Regions from separate parts of the Paenibacillus sp. FSL W8-0439 genome, predicted to be linked through region 2. Evidence: riboswitches for the same ligand, from Rfam matches in the RefSeq annotation. Region 2 holds a riboswitch; the other holds the start of a gene.
What was found. Region 2 has a riboswitch for FMN ahead of MKX36_RS06195 (DMT family transporter). Riboswitches for the same ligand answer to the same signal wherever they lie in the genome.

Region 1: linked by a shared signal. The riboswitch ahead of ribE (riboflavin synthase) and the one ahead of MKX36_RS06195 (DMT family transporter) in region 2 are both predicted to bind FMN.

Annotation. Positions count from the first base shown of each region.
Region 1 covers NZ_JBBPAK010000001.1:3,431,005-3,440,464, reverse strand. The annotation lists gene lysA (diaminopimelate decarboxylase) at 1-959, shown strand, start outside; gene MKX36_RS14780 (peptidylprolyl isomerase) at 1,122-1,556, shown strand; gene MKX36_RS14775 (2-oxoacid:acceptor oxidoreductase family protein) at 1,812-2,825, shown strand; gene MKX36_RS14770 (thiamine pyrophosphate-dependent enzyme) at 2,825-5,113, shown strand; gene MKX36_RS14765 (IDEAL domain-containing protein) at 5,333-5,800, shown strand; FMN riboswitch at 5,869-6,041, shown strand; gene ribE (riboflavin synthase) at 6,372-7,037, shown strand; gene ribB (3,4-dihydroxy-2-butanone-4-phosphate synthase) at 7,112-7,795, shown strand; gene ribH (6,7-dimethyl-8-ribityllumazine synthase) at 7,825-8,289, shown strand; gene MKX36_RS14745 (segregation and condensation protein A) at 8,463-9,257, shown strand; gene scpB (SMC-Scp complex subunit ScpB) at 9,226-9,460, shown strand, end outside.
Region 2 covers NZ_JBBPAK010000001.1:1,460,450-1,469,909, reverse strand. The annotation lists gene MKX36_RS06215 (response regulator transcription factor) at 1-475, shown strand, start outside; gene MKX36_RS06210 (sensor histidine kinase) at 477-1,421, shown strand; gene MKX36_RS06205 (ABC transporter ATP-binding protein) at 1,524-2,447, shown strand; gene MKX36_RS06200 (ABC transporter permease) at 2,440-3,132, shown strand; FMN riboswitch at 3,257-3,401, shown strand; gene MKX36_RS06195 (DMT family transporter) at 3,572-4,519, shown strand; gene MKX36_RS06190 (methyl-accepting chemotaxis protein) at 4,746-6,776, shown strand; gene MKX36_RS06185 (carboxylesterase/lipase family protein) at 6,917-8,398, opposite strand; gene MKX36_RS06180 (GbsR/MarR family transcriptional regulator) at 8,550-9,113, opposite strand.

The DNA of each region.
Region 1 (9,460 bases), 2.0 Mb from region 2:
ATTTGTTACAGGCTCTCGCCTCTGAAAAAGGACAACAGGTCAATATTTTACTGCGGGTTACGCCGGGGGTTGAAGCGCATACGCATGAATATATGGCCACAGGTCAAGAAGATTCAAAATTTGGCTTTGACATTGCGAATGGTACAGCCCGTCAAGCGGTGGAACAGGCTATCAAGCTGGATCATCTTAATCTGCTGGGAGTACATTCTCATATCGGTTCGCAAATCTTCGAAGTCAATGGCTTCCAAATGGCTGCCGAGCGGGTCGCAGCTTTTTGCAGAGAGATTAAGGAGCAGCTTCAGTTTTCCTTCAAGGTGATTAATCTTGGTGGTGGATTTGGCATCCGTTATACAGAGGAGGACACACCGCTGAAACTATCCACCTATGTACAGGCTATCGGCGAAGCGGTGAAAACTCATTTTTCAGGACTTTACGATGAGCTTCCAGAAATTTGGATAGAGCCGGGACGAAGTATTGTAGGTGATTCAGGTACAACCTTGTATACGGTAGGAAGCATCAAGGATATTCCGCAGGTTCGTAAATATGTTTCTGTAGACGGCGGAATGACAGATAATCCACGTCCTGCACTGTATCAGGCCAAGTATGAAGCGATGCTGGCTAATCGAGCACAAGATGCGAACGAAGAAACAGTGTCTATTGCAGGCAAATGCTGTGAGAGCGGCGATATGCTTATTTGGGATGTAGAACTGCCTCGCCCGAATAGCGGAGACTTGCTCGCTGTAGCCTCAACCGGAGCTTATAATTACTCCATGGCGAGCAATTATAACCGGATACGCCGACCAGCAGTTGTATTTGTCAACAACGGTGAGGCTGAGCTGGTAGTGCGTCGGGAAACCTACGAGGATATTGTTCGCAACGATGTTTTGCCACAGCGCTTGGTTCGTGATCAAGCCAGCTCAGTGGTTCAGCCCAATGCCAAGATTACGGTTTCGTCCTGATTGTGGAATTCTAAAATCAAGCAGGCCATTGCGTCGGTAATCATAGACCGGGGACAATGGCCCCTTTTTTTGGACAAGGCTTTGCTAAGCGCGCCAATTCATAGTAAACTGGAACTTGATGTTATTTAGTTCTCAAAACAGGTTGAAAAGGAGATACAAACAATGAAAAAAGGTAGAATAGATCTTGAAAACGGCGGTATCGTCGAAATTGACTTTTTCCCAGAAGAAGCTCCAAACACCGTTGCTAACTTTGAAAAGCTGGCAAACAGCGGTTACTATAACGGATTGAGCTTCCACCGCGTCATCCCGGGCTTTGTTGCTCAAGGTGGTTGTCCGATCGGTAATGGTACAGGCGGTCCTGGCTACACCATTGACTGTGAAACAGCTACGAATACAACCAAGCATGCCAAAGGCGTTCTGTCCATGGCTCATGCAGGTCGCAACACAGGTGGTAGCCAATTCTTTATTTGCTACGCTCCACAGCCGCATTTAGATGGAGTACATACTGTATTTGGTAAAGTAACCAAAGGTATGGAATTCATTGATGCTGTAAAACAAGGCGACAAAATGAAAGAGGTTAAAGTATTTGACGTGTAATTTACGATTACATGTATGATATGAATTCCTTTAAATAGCGTTGCATCTAAGCCGTTCTGTCTTTGGACAGAGCGGCTTTTGTTGTCTTTTGTTTGACGGTTTGCTGATTTTTACAATCACGTAGGTATTACAGTGCGTAAGATCACATTCGAAAAGTAAGTGTTGTGATAGCCTTTTCATAAGAATGCATTTTCCATTTATTTTATATGAGTATTCAAGCTCAGTAAGAGTTGGAAAAGAAGGGGGCTTATCACATTGTCTATTTTAACGCGCACAAATCGACTCGGATTTTTTGAAATCCGGCTGGAATCCATTGGTGGACTCGGCGCTAATCTGGCTGGCAAAATGTTAGCCGAAACCGGGGTGCTTGGTCTAGGGCTGAATGCTTCAAATTTCTCATCCTATGGTTCGGAAAAGAAGGGAAGTCCGGTTAAAAGCTTTGTTCGCTTTTGTGAGCCGGAGGTGGATATTCGGGATCACAGTCCGATTGAGCAACCGCATGTGGTAGGCATTTTCCATGAAACATTATACAAAACGGTAAATGTGATCAGCGGACTGCCAGCGGATGGGATTGTAGTGGTCAATTCCACACGTCCGGCAGAAGAAATACGGGCTGATTTGGGACTGGTATCCGGTACATTAGCAGTGGTCGATGCAATGGGGATCGCACTGGAAGAGCGAACCAAATTGAATACGTCCATGCTGGGGGCCTTGTTCCGTGTCTGTGATTTCTTAGATCCGGAAGCAATGAGATCGGTTATACGCAGTACCTTTGAAAAGAAAAATCCACAGTTGGTAGAACCTAATCTGCGTACGTTTAACCGTGGATTTGAGGAAATGGAACTACACGTATATCCGGTTACGGATGACGCGCAGGATCGGGTTTTTGAACGTCCGCAGCCTTTGCTGGGGTACGAAACGCAATTACTGGGAGGCGTTATTGCGACTCAGGGAAACAGTATGACGAGAGATGTTAGTGGTTCACGTCAGGGTTATGTGCCTGAATATGAAGCTGATAAATGTACCCATTGTGCCAAGTGTGATTCGATCTGCCCGGATTACTGTTTTGTATGGGAAGAGCAAGCAGACAAACGCGGAAGAATGATGCCGTTTTTGCAAGGGATTGATTACCAGTATTGCAAAGGATGTCTGAAATGTGTAGATATTTGCCCATCGGGGGCGTTAAGCTCGCGTCGCGAGCAATGGGGCTGGGCGGAGCAGCATCGTGTTGCCCACCAATTTCCGGTATATGAAGGAGGGCGTGCGTAATGGCAAAACTGGAGGAGGAACTCAAACAGACGGGCGCCGCACAAGTGACAACGTTCGAATCCGGTAATGAAATGGCAGCTACGGCGGCTGCGCAGATCAATTATCATATGATGGGATATTTCCCGATCACTCCATCGACCGAGGTAGCGCAGTATCTGGATCAAATGAAAACGCGTGGTCAGCATAATATTAAACTGGTTGCAGCCGATGGAGAACACGGATCGGCAGGGATTTGTTATGGAGCTGCGGCAGCTGGAGCGCGGGTTGTGAACGCCACCAGTTCGCAAGGTTTCCTGTACATGCTGGAGCAGTTGCCTGTTCAGTCAGGTACCCGTTTCCCTATGGTTATGAACCTGGTGACAAGAGCTGTCAGTGGTCCCTTGGATATTCGGGGGGATCATTCGGACCTGTATTATGGTTTGAATACAGGCTGGGTCATTTTGACGGCAAGTACGCCGCAGGCTGTGTATGATATGAACATCATAGCCCTGAAAATCGCAGAGCATAGCGATGTACGGTTGCCTGTAATGGTCGCATACGACGGTTTTTATACATCTCATCAAAAACGTAAAGTGCAATATTTTGCCGATGCAGAGACCGTGCGCGATTTTGTAGGCCCCAATCCGAACCTGAATTATCCGAATATTACGGATTTTGATCATCCTGTCACTGTGGGTGCGCATATGAACGGTGATGACCTGACGAATAATCACGTTCAACTGTCCGAAGCGTTGAGGCTTTCAGAAGGAGTATATGAGCAGGTAGCAGCAGAATATGCTGCTTTATCCGGTCGGGAATATCCGATTTTGGACCTGTATCATATGGAGGATGCTGAGGTTGCGGTATTTCTGCTGAATTCGGCGGCTGAATCGGCCAAGGATGTGGCGGATCAACTCCGTGCGCGTGGCATTAAAGCTGGTGTGATTCGTCCGAATATTATCCGGCCGTTTCCAGCCGCACAACTGCGGGAGGCGTTGCGCCATGTCAAGGCGTTGTTGGTGGGTGAACGTGCAGATTCGTACGGATCAGATGGCGGTAATTTGACGCACGAAATTAAGGCGGCGTTGCAGGAGGACCCACTGAATCAAACCCTCGTATTGAGCCGTATCTTTGGCTTGGGAGGAAAGGATTTTTATGCGGAAGATGCAGAGGCGTTCTTCCAGCTTGCGATTGAGGCGGCAGAGGCTGGACGAGCGGAGAAGCCCTTTGATTATTACGGGATTAATCCGGGTTCAGCGGACAAGGTGATGCCGCAAGTCATGCAGCCACCACGTGGCAATGCATACCGTACGGGTCTGATTCAGGTTACGCCGGACGAGGCAACCGGGAAGCTCAAAGTCAAGGTACCACCTCTGCGTTCGTTAACAACCAAACCACGCCGTCTTACTCCGGGTCATGGGGCTTGTCCTGGTTGTGGAGCCTTGTCTGCACTAGAACTGTTTTTTAAAGGGATTGAAGGCGACATTGTTGTACTGTTCCAGACTGGCTGCGTATATGTGGTGACGACAGGGTACCCATACACATCACACAAGCAACCGATGATCCATAATCTTTTTCAAAACGGGGCCGCTACCCTTTCAGGAGCGCTGGAAGCTTACATGGAGATGAAGCGACGTAATGAAATTGAGATGTCGGATGATCCGACCTTTATCATGATCAGTGGTGACGGCGGGATGGATATTGGTATGGGTTCTGCGATTGGTGCGGCTCTGCGTAACCATAAACTGATCATGCTGGAATATGATAACGAGGGATACATGAATACAGGCTCTCAGCAATCGTACTCCACTCCAATGGGGCATATGACGAGTACGTCGGGTGTAGGGAAAATGCAAAAAGGGAAACAAGGGCATCATAAGGATACTGTGCAAATTATGGCCGCCTGTAACATCCCGTATGCCTTTACAGCAGCCGAAAGTCATCCGCAGGATATGCTGCGCAAAGCCGCCAAGGCTCAATGGTACGCCAACAACGTGGGTACGGCATATGGTAAAATTCTGTGCGCCTGCCCACTCAACTGGAAATCCGAAGACAGATTGGGTACTAGCATCGTGGGCGCCGCAGTCGAGTCTTGCTTCTTTCCTTTGTACGAAATCGAGCAAGGGAGCACGACGATTACGTACAATCCGGAAGACAAGGGAAAACGGGTTCCAGCCGCAGAATGGCTAAAATTAATGGGTAAAACGAAGCATCTTCTCAAAGAGGAAGCAACGCTGGCTACCTTTGAGCAGGAGATTGAGCGTCGCTGGACTATCCTGAAAAAGAAACATGAAATTTCGGAGTTATAATTCTGTTTTTTGCATAATAATCGTGTAACATTGTTAGCCGCTGTTTCGGCACCGGTTCGATTGAGATTCCTAGCGCTTGCTGCGCCAGGAATCTTTTTTTGCGTTTATGGGTTGAAGCATAAAAAAACAGGTAATGATTTCCGATATAGGAGTGGAGGCCTATAGAAGGTATGTTATAAAGTCTTCTTCTGAATTTTAAGATGCAATGAGGTGCAGGTAATGATTAAGCTGAACACAGTTGAAATAATTGAAATTATAAAGAAGCAAATCCCCAAGGTTATGAACATCACGCCAGTGGAACTCAAGTTTACGGATGATTTTGGACGGGCATCGCTGGCGGCAACAGAACACAAATTCACGCTGACGAACCAGCATTATTCTGCCAAGGTGATGGATTGCGTGTTAGAAACACAAGTGCGCCCTATTTTAATGTGTGAAATTATTTATTTTCTAAAATGCGAGTTTATTGATGGGCATGTGGATGTAAGACTGGATTATGAAGCATGTTCTGAGGGAGAGCGAGGACCTGTTGCTTCAGCTGTCATTACCTTTGATCATGATACGCAGCTTGGAGTCGACGAACTGGCCGATCTGATTGACCTGGCGCTTCATATGAATGATAAAACCTGGTTTGAGGAACTCTCCACTCAATATGTCAAAAGCAAAGCAGGAGCTTCGATTAGATAATTTGCTTTTTTTAGAAGTCGGTGCTAATATACGTAACAAGTTTAATGTTAATTCAATTAAATAAGAGCAAGATCCTTCGGGGCGGGGCGAAATTCCCCACCGGCGGTGATGACATGTTTGTGAATCGCTTCTGAGAACACAGCATGGCTTAGTCCGTGACCCGGATGCTGAACAATCAGCAGAAGGTGGACCTGGTGCAATTCCGGGACCGACAGTATAGTCTGGATGGGAGAAGGATACGAAGCGCATGTGCATGACGTGACATGTGCCAATTTTTAGCATACGTAAAAGTAAGTACGGCTTATTTCGTTGTAGGACAGCATCGGACGACAGCTTTTATTAAGCTTTCTTTTCGATAGTGTTCTGAGCGTAATTGGCTGTATTGTCATCATGCTTTCTTTTGGCAGACCTATGATTTCATGTCATTTTAATACATGTATGAACTGCGCTTGTATACTACATATGTGACTCTCATCACCCCCATGACGGATTGAATCCTGACTGGGGGTTATTTGCGCTTACAGCTGATGAATTAGGGATAAACTGAAATGTAGTGGAAAGGAGTGAAAGTATGTTTACCGGATTGGTCGAGGAAGTGGGTCGCATTCAAAGTATATCCAAAAGTGGTGAAGCGATGGTGCTGGGTATTTCGGGTTCTGTGGTATTGGACGATTTGAAAATAGGCGACAGTGTCTCGGTGAATGGTGTTTGCCTGACGGCAATACAGATTGGTACTAAAGATTTTAAGGTTGATGTGATGCCTGAGACTTTTCGCAGCAGTAATCTAAGGGAACTCAGATCCGGCAGTCGAGTCAATTTGGAGCGGGCGATGGCGGCGAGTGGAAGATTCGGAGGACATATCGTACAGGGACATGTGGACGGGACGGGTACGATTCGCGGAGTGACATCAGAGCAGAATGCGGTAGTGTTCGAAGTTGAGCCTTCTGATCAAGCATTATTTAAATATGTTCTTCTCAAAGGGTCAATTACAATTGATGGTATCAGCCTCACAGTCGCGCAGCGGACGAGAAATAGCTTTGCTGTATCTATTATACCCCACACCTTAGCCGAAACGGCCTTAAAAGCCAAACGTGAGGGAGATACCGTGAATATTGAATGCGATATATTGGGCAAATATGTGGAGCAACTTTTACATTACAGAGGTTCAGCGTCGATGGAGAGAGCCGATCAAGCCCCACTTAGTTTGGACTATTTGGCGAAACACGGCTTTGCCTGATACAGCCTGTTACAGAATAATAGAAAAATTGGTTCAGGAGCATTCGTGACACAAGACATAAGGAGGAGAGGGTTATGGATAGAGGCATCCAAACAAGTGCAACGACAAACATCATGGAGCAGGATGAGTTGCACCACGACGAAGAGATTCGATTGGATTCCATCGAAGAAGCATTGGAGGATTTAAAGAACGGCAAAGTCGTTATTGTAGTGGATGATGAACAGCGGGAAAATGAAGGCGACTTTATCGCTTTGGCTGAAAAAGCATCGCCCGAGGTGATCAATTTCATGATTACAGAAGGTCGCGGATTGGTCTGTGTGCCGATCACACAGCACCGAGCCAAGGCATTGGAATTGCATCCTATGGTAGAGCAAAACACAGATTTTCACGGTACCGCCTTTACGGTATCGGTAGATCATATGAAGACAACAACGGGGATTTCAGCGGCCGAGCGCTCTTTGACTGTTCGTGCCTTAGCCGACGAAGCAATCATGGGAAGCGATTTTCGCAAACCTGGTCACATGTTCCCGCTAATTGCTCGCGATGGTGGGGTCTTGCAGCGTGCCGGTCATACTGAAGCGGCTGTCGATCTGGCCCGACTCAGCGGCTTTAAGCCTGCCGGGGTCATTTGCGAAATTATAAAGGAAGATGGTTCGATGGCCCGCTTACCTGATTTGGTCGTGATCGCCAAGCGACATCAATTGAAGCTGATTAGCATTCAGCATTTAATCGACTACCGTCGTCGTTTGTCATTGTAAATAATTTTAAAAAAGAGAGGTTGATAAGCATGGCACGTTTTCTGGAAGGTAATCTCGTATCGAATGGTTTGAAGTATGGTATTGTGGTGGGCAGATTTAATGAATTTATTACAAGCAAATTGTTGAGCGGTGCACTTGATGCACTTCAACGACATGGTGCACAGGAAGATGAAATTGATGTAGCGTGGGTGCCGGGTGCATTTGAAATTTCGCTTATTGCACAAAAAATGGCCGCAAGTGGAAAGTATGATGCTGTCATTACGCTTGGCACGGTTATCCGTGGTTCTACTTCACACTATGATATCGTCTGCAATGAAGTTGCCAAGGGTGTGGCGGCAAGCAGTCTGAAAACGGGTATCCCTATTATTTTTGGTGTAGTGACTACGGAAAATATTGAGCAGGCCATAGAACGGGCAGGTACAAAGGCTGGTAATAAAGGTTGGGATTCTGCGCTGGCTGCGATTGAAATGGCCAATCTCGGTAAGCAGTTCTAATGATATAAATGGCTGAAAGAACGGCATAAACTGCAAAGTGGAAAAGGGATTAGATTGTTAAGCAAGGCGATGACGTATATACTACAGAAAGAGGGATTGATAACGTAGAGCATAAGTGCTAATGGGGAAAGGTATTGTTGAATGATGATTGGAGTAAGGCAGGGGGAAGCACATTGACAGTCGTAAATTACAAGCTGGAAACATTCGAGGGTCCACTGGATCTACTGTTGCATCTGATTGATAAAGCCGAGATCGACATTCAGGATATCCCGATTAGCGATATTACTGATCAGTACATGGCTTTTTTGCACAGTATGCAGGAGCTGGAGCTGGACATTACAAGCGAGTTTCTAGTGATGGCGGCGACGCTCTTGTCCATTAAGAGTAAATTGTTGCTTCCCAAGCCACCTGTGATGGAATATGACGATTTGGATTTTTATGAAGAAGAAGACTATGATCCACGCGAGGAACTGGTTCGCAAGCTGGTGGAGTATCGTAAATACAAAGGGATTGCTCGCCATCTGAGCGAACGGGAGTGGGAACGTAGTCTGATTTATGGCAAGGAGCCGGAAGATTTGAGCGCATTCCTGCCAACCGAACCCGCAAATCCGGTGCATGGGCTGCATGCGAGCGATTTGGTCGCGGCCTTTCAGCGTGCATTGCGCAAAGCTGAACGACGTACGACGGTAACCCGTGTTCATCGGGACGAAATTTCAGTCAAGGACCGTATCCGGCAAGTTATCGGGGCGTTAGAGAAGGTGGGGAATGGAGGACGGCTGCTGTTCTCCAAGCTGATGCATGAGGATATGTATCGGCATGAGGTGGTTGTAACCTTTTTGGCTATACTTGAATTGATGAAAATGAAGCAAATCTTCTGTTATCAGGAGAAGCTTTTCGATGATATTGTAATGGAGTGGAGAGGGGATTTACGGGTTAATGGATTATCTGAAGCTGAAATCAATTATTGAGGGGCTGCTGTTTCTCGCGGGAGAGGAAGGGTTGTCCACCAAGCAGATCGCCGACATTGTAGAACAGCAGCAAGAGCTGGTTGAAAAGTGTCTGGAGGATATGAAACAGGATATGGAGCAAGGAGGAAGAGGCCTGCAGCTTGTCCGTATTGCTGGTCATTATCAGCTTGCAACTTTATCCGAACATGCACCTTATTTTGAAA
Region 2 (9,460 bases):
TATGTCGGCTAAGGACAGCGATGTGGATAAAGCGCTTGGACTGGGCTTCGGGGCAGACGATTATGTTGCCAAACCTTTCTCAATGCTCGAAATGACAGCTCGTATTCAGTCCGCGATCCGCCGATCGACTACCTATGCCCGTCTGCAACAGCAGGAGGAACAGCCGCAAGCACAAGTGTTGACCTATGGAAATTTGCGCATTGATTTTGATCATTTTACAGTCATACGCGATGGAAATGAAATTCAGCTAACAGCCAAAGAATCCGATATTCTGAAGCTGTTTGCATCCAACCCGAATCGGGTATTTACGAAAGCTCAACTATACGGATTTATTTGGAAAGACGATTATATGGGTGATGAGAATGTGATTAATGTCCATATTCGTCGCCTGCGTGAGAAAATTGAAGAAGATCCCTCCCACCCTGTCCACATTAAGACGCTGTGGGGCATCGGCTACAAATGGGAGAATGGTTGATATGAGCATCGAAATCATTTTCGAATGGATTGTCGTCCTCATGATGTCCGTCGTTATTATATGGCTTTGGCAGGAACGTGTATCCCATAAGCGCAAAATAAAGGATATCCGAACCGCCCTAGAGCGGATCGTGACCGTGAATCATGCCGAAAAGCTGCTATATGTCACAGGTGATGTTGAACTGCAACGACTCATGACGGAAATTAACCGACTACTAGACTTAAATCTGAGAGTATCAGCCGATTACAACCGAGGCCAAATCGCTATGCGTAAAATGATTTCGAATATTTCCCACGACCTCAAGACCCCGCTTACCGTTGTGCTTGGATATGCCGAAATGCTGGATGGCGATCCAGATATTTCGTCAGAAGAACGTATAAAGCTGCTATCCAGAATTCATCAAAAGACAAGCGAAGCGATTGAGCTGATCGGAAGTTTTTTTAGTTTGGCGAAGCTGGAAGCCAACGATACGGATATTCCACTGACCCGACTGGAGATAGGAGAACTGTGCAGACGCAGCATTTTGGAGTTTTATGATCTGCTGACGGCTCAGGGTTTTACGGTACATATTGACATTCCGGAGCATCCCATTTATGCCTTGGGGAACGAAGGAGCCATTGGGCGGGTGCTGAGCAATCTGATTTCAAATGCCATTCGCTACGGGGCAGAGGGTCGAACGCTAGGCCTGACGCTGTCAGAACAGCAGGATACAGTGCGTATAGAAGTGTGGGATCGTGGAAAAGGCATACAGGAGCCGGAGCAGGATAAGGTTTTTGAACGCATGTACACACTTGAGGATTCCCGTAATAAGGCGGTACAGGGCAGTGGACTGGGTCTTACGATTGCCAAGCGCCTGGTTGAATGCATGAATGGAGAGATGCAATTGACCAGCAAACCTTATGAGCAGACCGTCTTCTCTTTTACCTTGAAGAAGATCAACTATTAAGCGAGCTGCTCAACTTAATAAATTTGTAAGGATTACGAAAGAAAAATGAACATTTCGCCCTGTATTCTTGAATTATCAACAGTATACGAAGGGAGAACACCCATGACTTACATAATACGTACACATCATCTGACCAAAGCCATGAAGGGCAATGAAATTATAGCAGGGGTCAGTATGAATGTGCGCAAGGGGGAAACCTATGGCTTTCTCGGTCCCAATGGGGCAGGCAAGACAACGATCATGAAAATGATTACCAACCTGCTCAAGCCGACATCGGGTGAGATTGAACTGTTCGGTGAAAAGCTAACGCCACAGTCTTATCATCTGCTCGGACGGATAGGTTCGATTATTGAATACCCGATTTTTTATGATAGACTGACGGCTCAGCAAAATCTCGAACTTCATTGTGAATACATGGGCTATTATAATAAACAGGCTGTCCGGGATGCGCTAGAATTAGTGAACTTGCGGAATGCGGGTGACAAGCCAGTAAAAGACTTTTCACTAGGAATGAAGCAGCGTCTCGGGATTGCCCGAGCCATTGCGACCAAGCCAGAGCTACTCATTTTGGATGAACCAATTAATGGTCTGGACCCAGTGGGAATTAAGGAAATTCGGCAGTTATTCCACATGTTATGCAAGGAATATGGGATGACGCTGCTCGTATCCAGTCATATTTTAGCGGAAATAGAGCAGATTGCGGATACAATAGGCGTGATTAATCACGGACGGCTGATTGAGGAAGTTTCGATGGAACAGGTACGGGATACCAATACAGAATACATCGAATTTACGACCAACGATTGTAAAAAAGCGGCCTACGTCCTCTCCCATCATCTGAGTCTGAATAATATAAAGGTACTCAATGAACAGAGTATACGTATTTACGATATGAGTGTACCGCAGAAGCAAATTACGAAAACGCTCATTTTAAATGATGTAGAAGTCGATTCCATTCATCAGAAAAGCAGTACGCTGGAAGACTACTTTTTACGTCTGTTACATGGAGGTGAGCCCCATGCTTAGATTAATACAGTTGGAGATGAAAAAGCTTCATCTGGCGGGTTATATCCGTTCAGCACTGATCGCCAACGCCTGTATTTTGGGGTTGCTCTGTATTATTGCGCTGGATAGCCAAAATGAAGGAGTACCCGAATTTACACAGTACGCTCAGCTTCTTGATCTCATGGACAATATGGTGAGAGCCACATTTATTGTATTTGCCTCCGTTCTGCTATGCCGTTTTATTGTAGGAGAATTTAAGTCCAAATCGATTACAATCTTGTTCATGTATCCGATTCATCGTCAAAAGCTGATGATCGCCAAACTCTTGATTGTGCTGCTGTTTACGTTCTTGTCTGTTGTTATATCGGAAATCATCATTACGGCTGCGATTCATTTGCTCAACCAGTTTATCATGATTGTACCGGATAAGCTTACTCTTTCCATACTGGCCGAACAATCCGCGCGGACGCTAATCAATGCCGTGGCCGCCAGCTTTATGGGATTGGTTCCGCTGTATATGGGAATGCGAAGATACTCAGTACCCACGACTATTGTGACCTCAATTCTGGTTGTAGCCTTGCTTTTCTCCAATAATAACGGCGCTACACTTAGCTCCATTGCCCCCGTGCAAATCAGCTTCTCTGTGCTGGGAATGATTGTGGCTTATGCGGCAATTCGGCGCATTGAGTATAAGGATATTGCTTAGTAATATAGATTTTAGTGGAACGCTTTCAAAAAAAGATGAAAATCCTTGTTAGATATACACACATTTTTCACTGGACTTCATTCTAAAACAGGTATATCCTATAGGAGAAATTAAAAAACGGAATAAGGATCTTCGGGGTAGGGTGAGATTCCCAACCGGCGGTATGGCTCATGGAGCTAAGCCCGCGACTCTGTATCTGGCAACAGGATACGGACTGATTTGGTGAGATGCCAAAGCCGACGGTAAAGTCCGGATGGAAGAAGATCGAAGTATGAACATGCCGCAAAGTGAATGAATGCTGCGCTATAGTTTTGCAGTAACTTCATTTAACTTGTATCAAACGGCAAGTTTATTTGATCAACCCCCGTCTTGCATGGCTTTCGCCATGGACGGGGGTTTTTGTGCCACCGGTCCTGTATTCGCAAGGAGCTAAATAAGTATGAGTCAATCATCAACTGTACTATCATCCAAAGGTTTTGATCGTAGCTCCCACATGAAAAGCGGTTTTTGGCTAGTCGCGATCGGAGCAGCCTTGTGGGGTGCAGACCCGTTGTTTCGTATTATTTTGTTAAAGTCATTCACCTCAGCACAAATCGTACTGATGGAGCATGTGCTGCTCTTTATCGCTCTGACGCCGATGCTGTGGAAGCATCGTGAGGAGCTCAAAACGATACGATTTCGTCAGGTTTTCGCTATTTTGTTCGTCTCGTGGGGCGGCTCGGCACTGGCCAGTGTGATTTTCACCATGGCACTCAGCAACGGTGATCTGAATGCAGTTCTTTTGCTCCAGAAGCTTCAGCCTTTGGTTGCTATTATTCTGGCCCGCGTTATATTGAAGGAAATGCTACCGCGTCATTTTGGAATATTAATTGTCATCGCTCTGTTCGGAACGTATCTTTTGACCTTCGGTTGGTCGCTTCCCTTTGGGCATGTTCATGATTTTGTTCACGTTGGTAGTCTGCTCGCACTAGGTGCAGCGGTTCTGTGGGGCGGTTCGACCGTTATGGGTAGCTACTTGCTTCGTTCGATGAAATATGAGACGGTAACCTCCCTCCGCTTCATGGTGGCGCTCCCTCTGCTCATTGTTCTCACCTCGGTGGAGCATGCTCCGTGGAATATGCCTACAGGTACATGGGCGGCCGCAGCTGTAATGATCAACTTGCTGCTGCAAGCATTGCTTCCGGGTCTTCTGAGTTTATTACTGTATTACAAAGGCTTAAGTACAACCAAAGCTTCTTATGCTACGATGGCAGAATTGAGCTTCCCCATGGTTGGTGTCGTAATTAACTGGATCGCTTTCCAGCAAATCGTTACCGTAGCGCAATTGACTGGTTTTATGCTGATCTGGATTACACTCTTTATGATTTCTCGTCAGCAGAAAAATTAATAGCTTAATCTTCTTTCATGCTCATCCAAGCCAAATCGTGAAGATGCTTTTGCATCTCTGATTTGGCTTTTTATGTATTCATATTCATATTAACATCAGTTCCTAAGACCTATTTTCTCAAAAAAAGTGTACTATTCCTCGTTTTTAAAGATTACATCTATAAAATTAGTCGATTTATGTCGAATAAAACTATGTAGTGATCATCTGACACAGAGGAGAAAAAACGATGACTAAAGCAAAACAAACAGTTCCGTGGTGGAACAGGTTTCTCAGGCAGTTTTATTTAATGAGGACAAAATTAATAATATCTTTTTTGGCTGTGTTATTGATTCCAAGCGTACTTATTGGATACTTTTCTTACCAGGGGGCCACGACACAGCTCAGTCAGCAGATGGCTGCTTCCGTAAACACGAATCTGTATCTGATCCGAAGCAATGTTAATCAGTATGTGGCACCGATTATAAAAGACGTAGACGTGCTTACCAGTGAAATCGAATCTGATTCCATTGGTTCCAACCAAGAAGCCCTTCAGAAAAAGTTGGATGACATCGTCAAAGCTCATCCTGAGTTAGATGCCGCGCTCCTCGGCAATGCGAAAGGAGAATATATCCGTTCTCCGATAAAAAAGGAGGCTGATTATGATCCTAGGGAGAGAAAATGGTACAAAAACGCGATGCTACATAAGGGCAACATATTTGTCGGTGTTCCAGTTGCCAGCGTTACGACAGGGAACCTAGTAGTTAATGTATCGGCAACGCTGAAGAACGGTGAAGGGGCTGTTGCATTGGCTTTGAATCTGGACAAGATGGGGGACAGTCTGCAGTCTGTTAAGATAGGCGAACGCGGAGGACTCATCATTGTTGATTCTGATCATAAAATTGTATCTGGGACTGGAACAGCCTTTACCAAGACAGGCAAAAAACCGGCTGACACCATGGAGGGACTTCCCGAAGTGGCGGCAACCGGAGAAAATGATACTCCTTCCGTGTCGCAAATTCAATTTATGAATCGGGACGTACTGGCCTTTACACTTAAGGACCCTCTCACTGGCTGGAACATTGTTGCACTATCGGATCTGGAGGATTATAGTGATGCAGCCCAACCGATTCTGAAGCAAAGCCTGATTGTAATTGTTATTTCCATACTGGCCGCTGCGATCATCATAGTGCTTATGGTCCGCTCATTCCTGATCCCACTCAAAAAGCTGCAAGCAGGAACACGGATCGTCCGTGATGGAAATCTGACCGAACGTGTTAATCTGTCTAGAAAGGACGAGTTCGGCGAGCTGGCACAGAATTTTGACCAGATGACGCATTCCTTGCATTCAATGGTCTCCGAAGTCAACCAAACCTCCTCCCGTCTTGCTTCCTCTTCCCTGATAATCAAGGAGAGCACAGAGCAAACGACGGAGTCCGTACAACACGTAGCGGAAACAGTTATGGAATCCGCGGAAAATGCAGTGACCAGCGCCGAGGCATCCGAGCAAACCGCCAATGCTGTTGAAGAAATGGCGAAGGGTGTCAGCACGATTGCCGAATCGGCAAGCTCCATCGTGGATTCAGCAGGACAAACCGAGCAGGACGTAGCTCAAGGCAGTCAAATGATCAGCCATGTGCGGACACAAATGGACCGCATTTTGGAAGCTGTAAGCCAAACGGCTAGCCTGATGGATGAGCTATCCCAGCTCTCGGACGATGCGAAGCAAATGAATGCGGCTATAGCTGCCATTGCCAAGCAAACTAACTTATTGTCCCTGAACGCATCTATTGAAGCCTCCAGAGCAGGCGAAGCTGGACGTGGATTTGCTGTAGTCGCTATAGAGGTACGCAAGCTGTCGGAACAGTCCAAGGCAAGCGCCGATTCCATCAGTCAGATCATTACGCAGATGCTCGATTTGATTCAACGCTCTACCGCTACGATGAACGGTAATGTTCGTAATCAGGTAGGTGAAGGATTACGAATCAGCCAAGATGCAGAAGGTGCTTTTACGAATATTGAACGCTCTACTTCTCATATCGTGGAACAAATTCAAAGTGTGTCCGCTGCTGCTGAACAAATCTCAGCCAGTACAGAGGAAGTTTCCGCCACTGTCACCCATTTGGCAAGCCTATCCCGCAATTCGGCGGACAGTTCGCAGACAACCTCTGCTGCCGCTCAAGAGCAAATGGCAGCCATGGAGGAAATCGCCTCTTCCTCACAGGAGTTGTCCAACATGGCACAGGATCTGCAAGAGCTTGTTAAGCGATTTAAGATTTAGCTTCCACAGCTATTATTGAAATTTTCACCAACGAAAGCTCAGCAGTACTGTATCTGTTTACTAACAAAAGCCTTCGCCCGCATACAAAATACGGGCGAAGGCTTTTTCGTTGATTCCTTTAGACGATGCCTCGTACTTACCTATATGCTCATCTGCCCCGTTAGCTGGCGGCGTCTATCCCCTTCTGGATCATGTTCCACCATAATATCCTGATGAAAAATGGCTGTAGCTCGCTGTTGCCTGTCGTACATCGGCCATGCTCGCTCAGGTAGCATAGGCTCCCCATCCCGTGCAAAAGCAACCCATGCCTGCTGCATATCATGAGCAAGCTTCTCCATGGAAGGTTGAATCTCTAATCCCAGCTTACCCAGCAGCTTCAGATTATCGAAAACAAAAGCAATTTCTGCACCGTGAACCGCTTGTCCAAAGGTAGGATGGCCCGGCAGTGTCCAATCAAAACGGTACATCCATACCGATGCATACACCGACTGTGCAGCGGCAAGAGCCAACGCCGGACGCCAAAAAATGAGATCAGTCAACATTTGTGCCTGTCCCTCAATAGTAACTGGAAAAGGTTCTATCAGGTCGCCAATGTCGGACATACCTGTCATCATTTCCAATGCCTGACGTGCTGTTAGCTTGTTCATCAGATGGGATTCTTTGCGGATAAAATAGTTCCCTTCATGCAAGTTCGTTCCAATCATAACAGATACCTGTTTTGCTGAACCTTGGGCGATTGCAGACAGGGGTACATCTGGCAAGGTCACCCCGTCCACAACGGGTTGATAAATCATCGCCATTCCTGGTCCGATGACTTCATGTGTTTTGGCCATAGCGAGCATCAGCGCTTCTGTCGGCAGCGTAAACAATCGCTCAGGATGCTGAGTGTCCACACCCAGTTGCTGCAAATACACAGCCGCCACTTGCTCAGCCTGTGCAGCTGGCAACACCTGCGATGCTCCACTTTGCAAAATTGCACGCTGGAACAGCCCCTCAGCGGCTGGCATCGCCAATAGAGCGGCAATACTCATCGCGCCTGCCGATTCACCGAACACCGTTACTTCGTCCGGGTTGCCGCCAAAGGCAGATATATGATCCCGAACCCATTCCAGCGCAGCAATTTGATCCAACAGTCCGGCATTTGAGGTCAGCCCATTTCCCTTTGGAGTCAAATGCAAAAATCCTAACGGTCCTAACCGATAATTGATCGTAACTACAACAACATTGCCATTCTTCGCCATGCGTTCCCCGTCATATAAAGGTATAATCCCAGACCCGGTGACAAAGGCACCGCCATGAATCCACACCAGCACCGGACGTCCCTTCTCAGGAGCCTTCGAAGCCGGTGTCCAAATGTTCAGATACAAGCAATCCTCAGACTGCTGCGGCGGTTCCACCAGATTTCCGGTCATACTTTCAGCGGAGGGCATGGGTTGCGGACAGATGGGTCCGAAACTCGTCGCAGCCCGTACACCCTCCCAAGGCTCCAAAGGCTGTGGTCCGTGAAAACGAAGTTTTCCAACAGGAGGCTGCGCATATGGAATACCTTTCCACACATGATATCCATTCCCCGTTTCTCCACGTAATTGACCTAGACGAGTATGTACTGTATTACTCTCCATCATGAACCTCCTTTATTTTGTATGTTCAACATAACGGTATACTATCAATCTTTACATATCTCTATTATACCCTTTGCGCAGGACCAAACCAAAAAATACCGGAAGCGCTTTTGCGCTCCGGCATTTTGTAGACAGAATGAGTGGATCTTGCTTAATCCCGAACCTCTTCTTTCGGAATCAGCTTGTAAATTTCTTCGCTTTCCATCGAATCAATCAATCGGTCTAGCCACTTGTAATAAGCCACGGCCTGCTTCATTTTCATACGGTCTTGCTGAAGAATGGTCTTAAATTCCTCGTATTCTTCACCCTGTGCCATCAATTTGTCCAGTTCCTCAATGGCTTTGCGCAGTACGAGTAAATTTGTTTCTACTGCTTTTCTCCATTTAATAGCGAAGAAGTCAGTAAAGGTTTGATACCAGTCATACTCGACTTCATACAAGTCCTTGCGTGAGCCTTTGCTCCATACCTTGTTCACCATTTTCAGATCCAACAACGTTCGAACTCCTGTACTCATGCTCGTTTTGCTCATTTCCATTTCACGGCCCATCTCATCCAGCGTCATCGGTTTATCCGCAAAAAAAAGCAAACCGTACAAATGCCCCGCAGACAGAGTGATCCCATATAGGTCCATGTTTTTACCTATAGCTTCTATGACACGTTTGCGAATTTTTTGCAGCGACGCCTGCTGCTCATCACCTAACTGGTACAAGCTCATGCTTGCAACCTCCTAATTTTAGAGCATTTTGCACAACCTAGTATGAACGACTTACCCGTAAAGGATTAGCTTTGACGCAATATATGAAATCTTTCAATACGAATGAAATGTTTCAAAAGCAAAGCTTCTGTCTATATTACAACAGCACGATCGTTCAAAATCATAATTCGCAAAATTGCTAATGATAGTAAACTTTTAAAATTATGGATATACATAAATCTTTTTGTTATGGTCATATTTCATTGTCTATTTTAAAAAAAGCACTATCGGTTGTAAAGTTCCGAATGTTTGAGCATTCTAAAGAACGAAGGAGCATATCGAAGGAAAGTTTGTACAGTTTTTTCTGT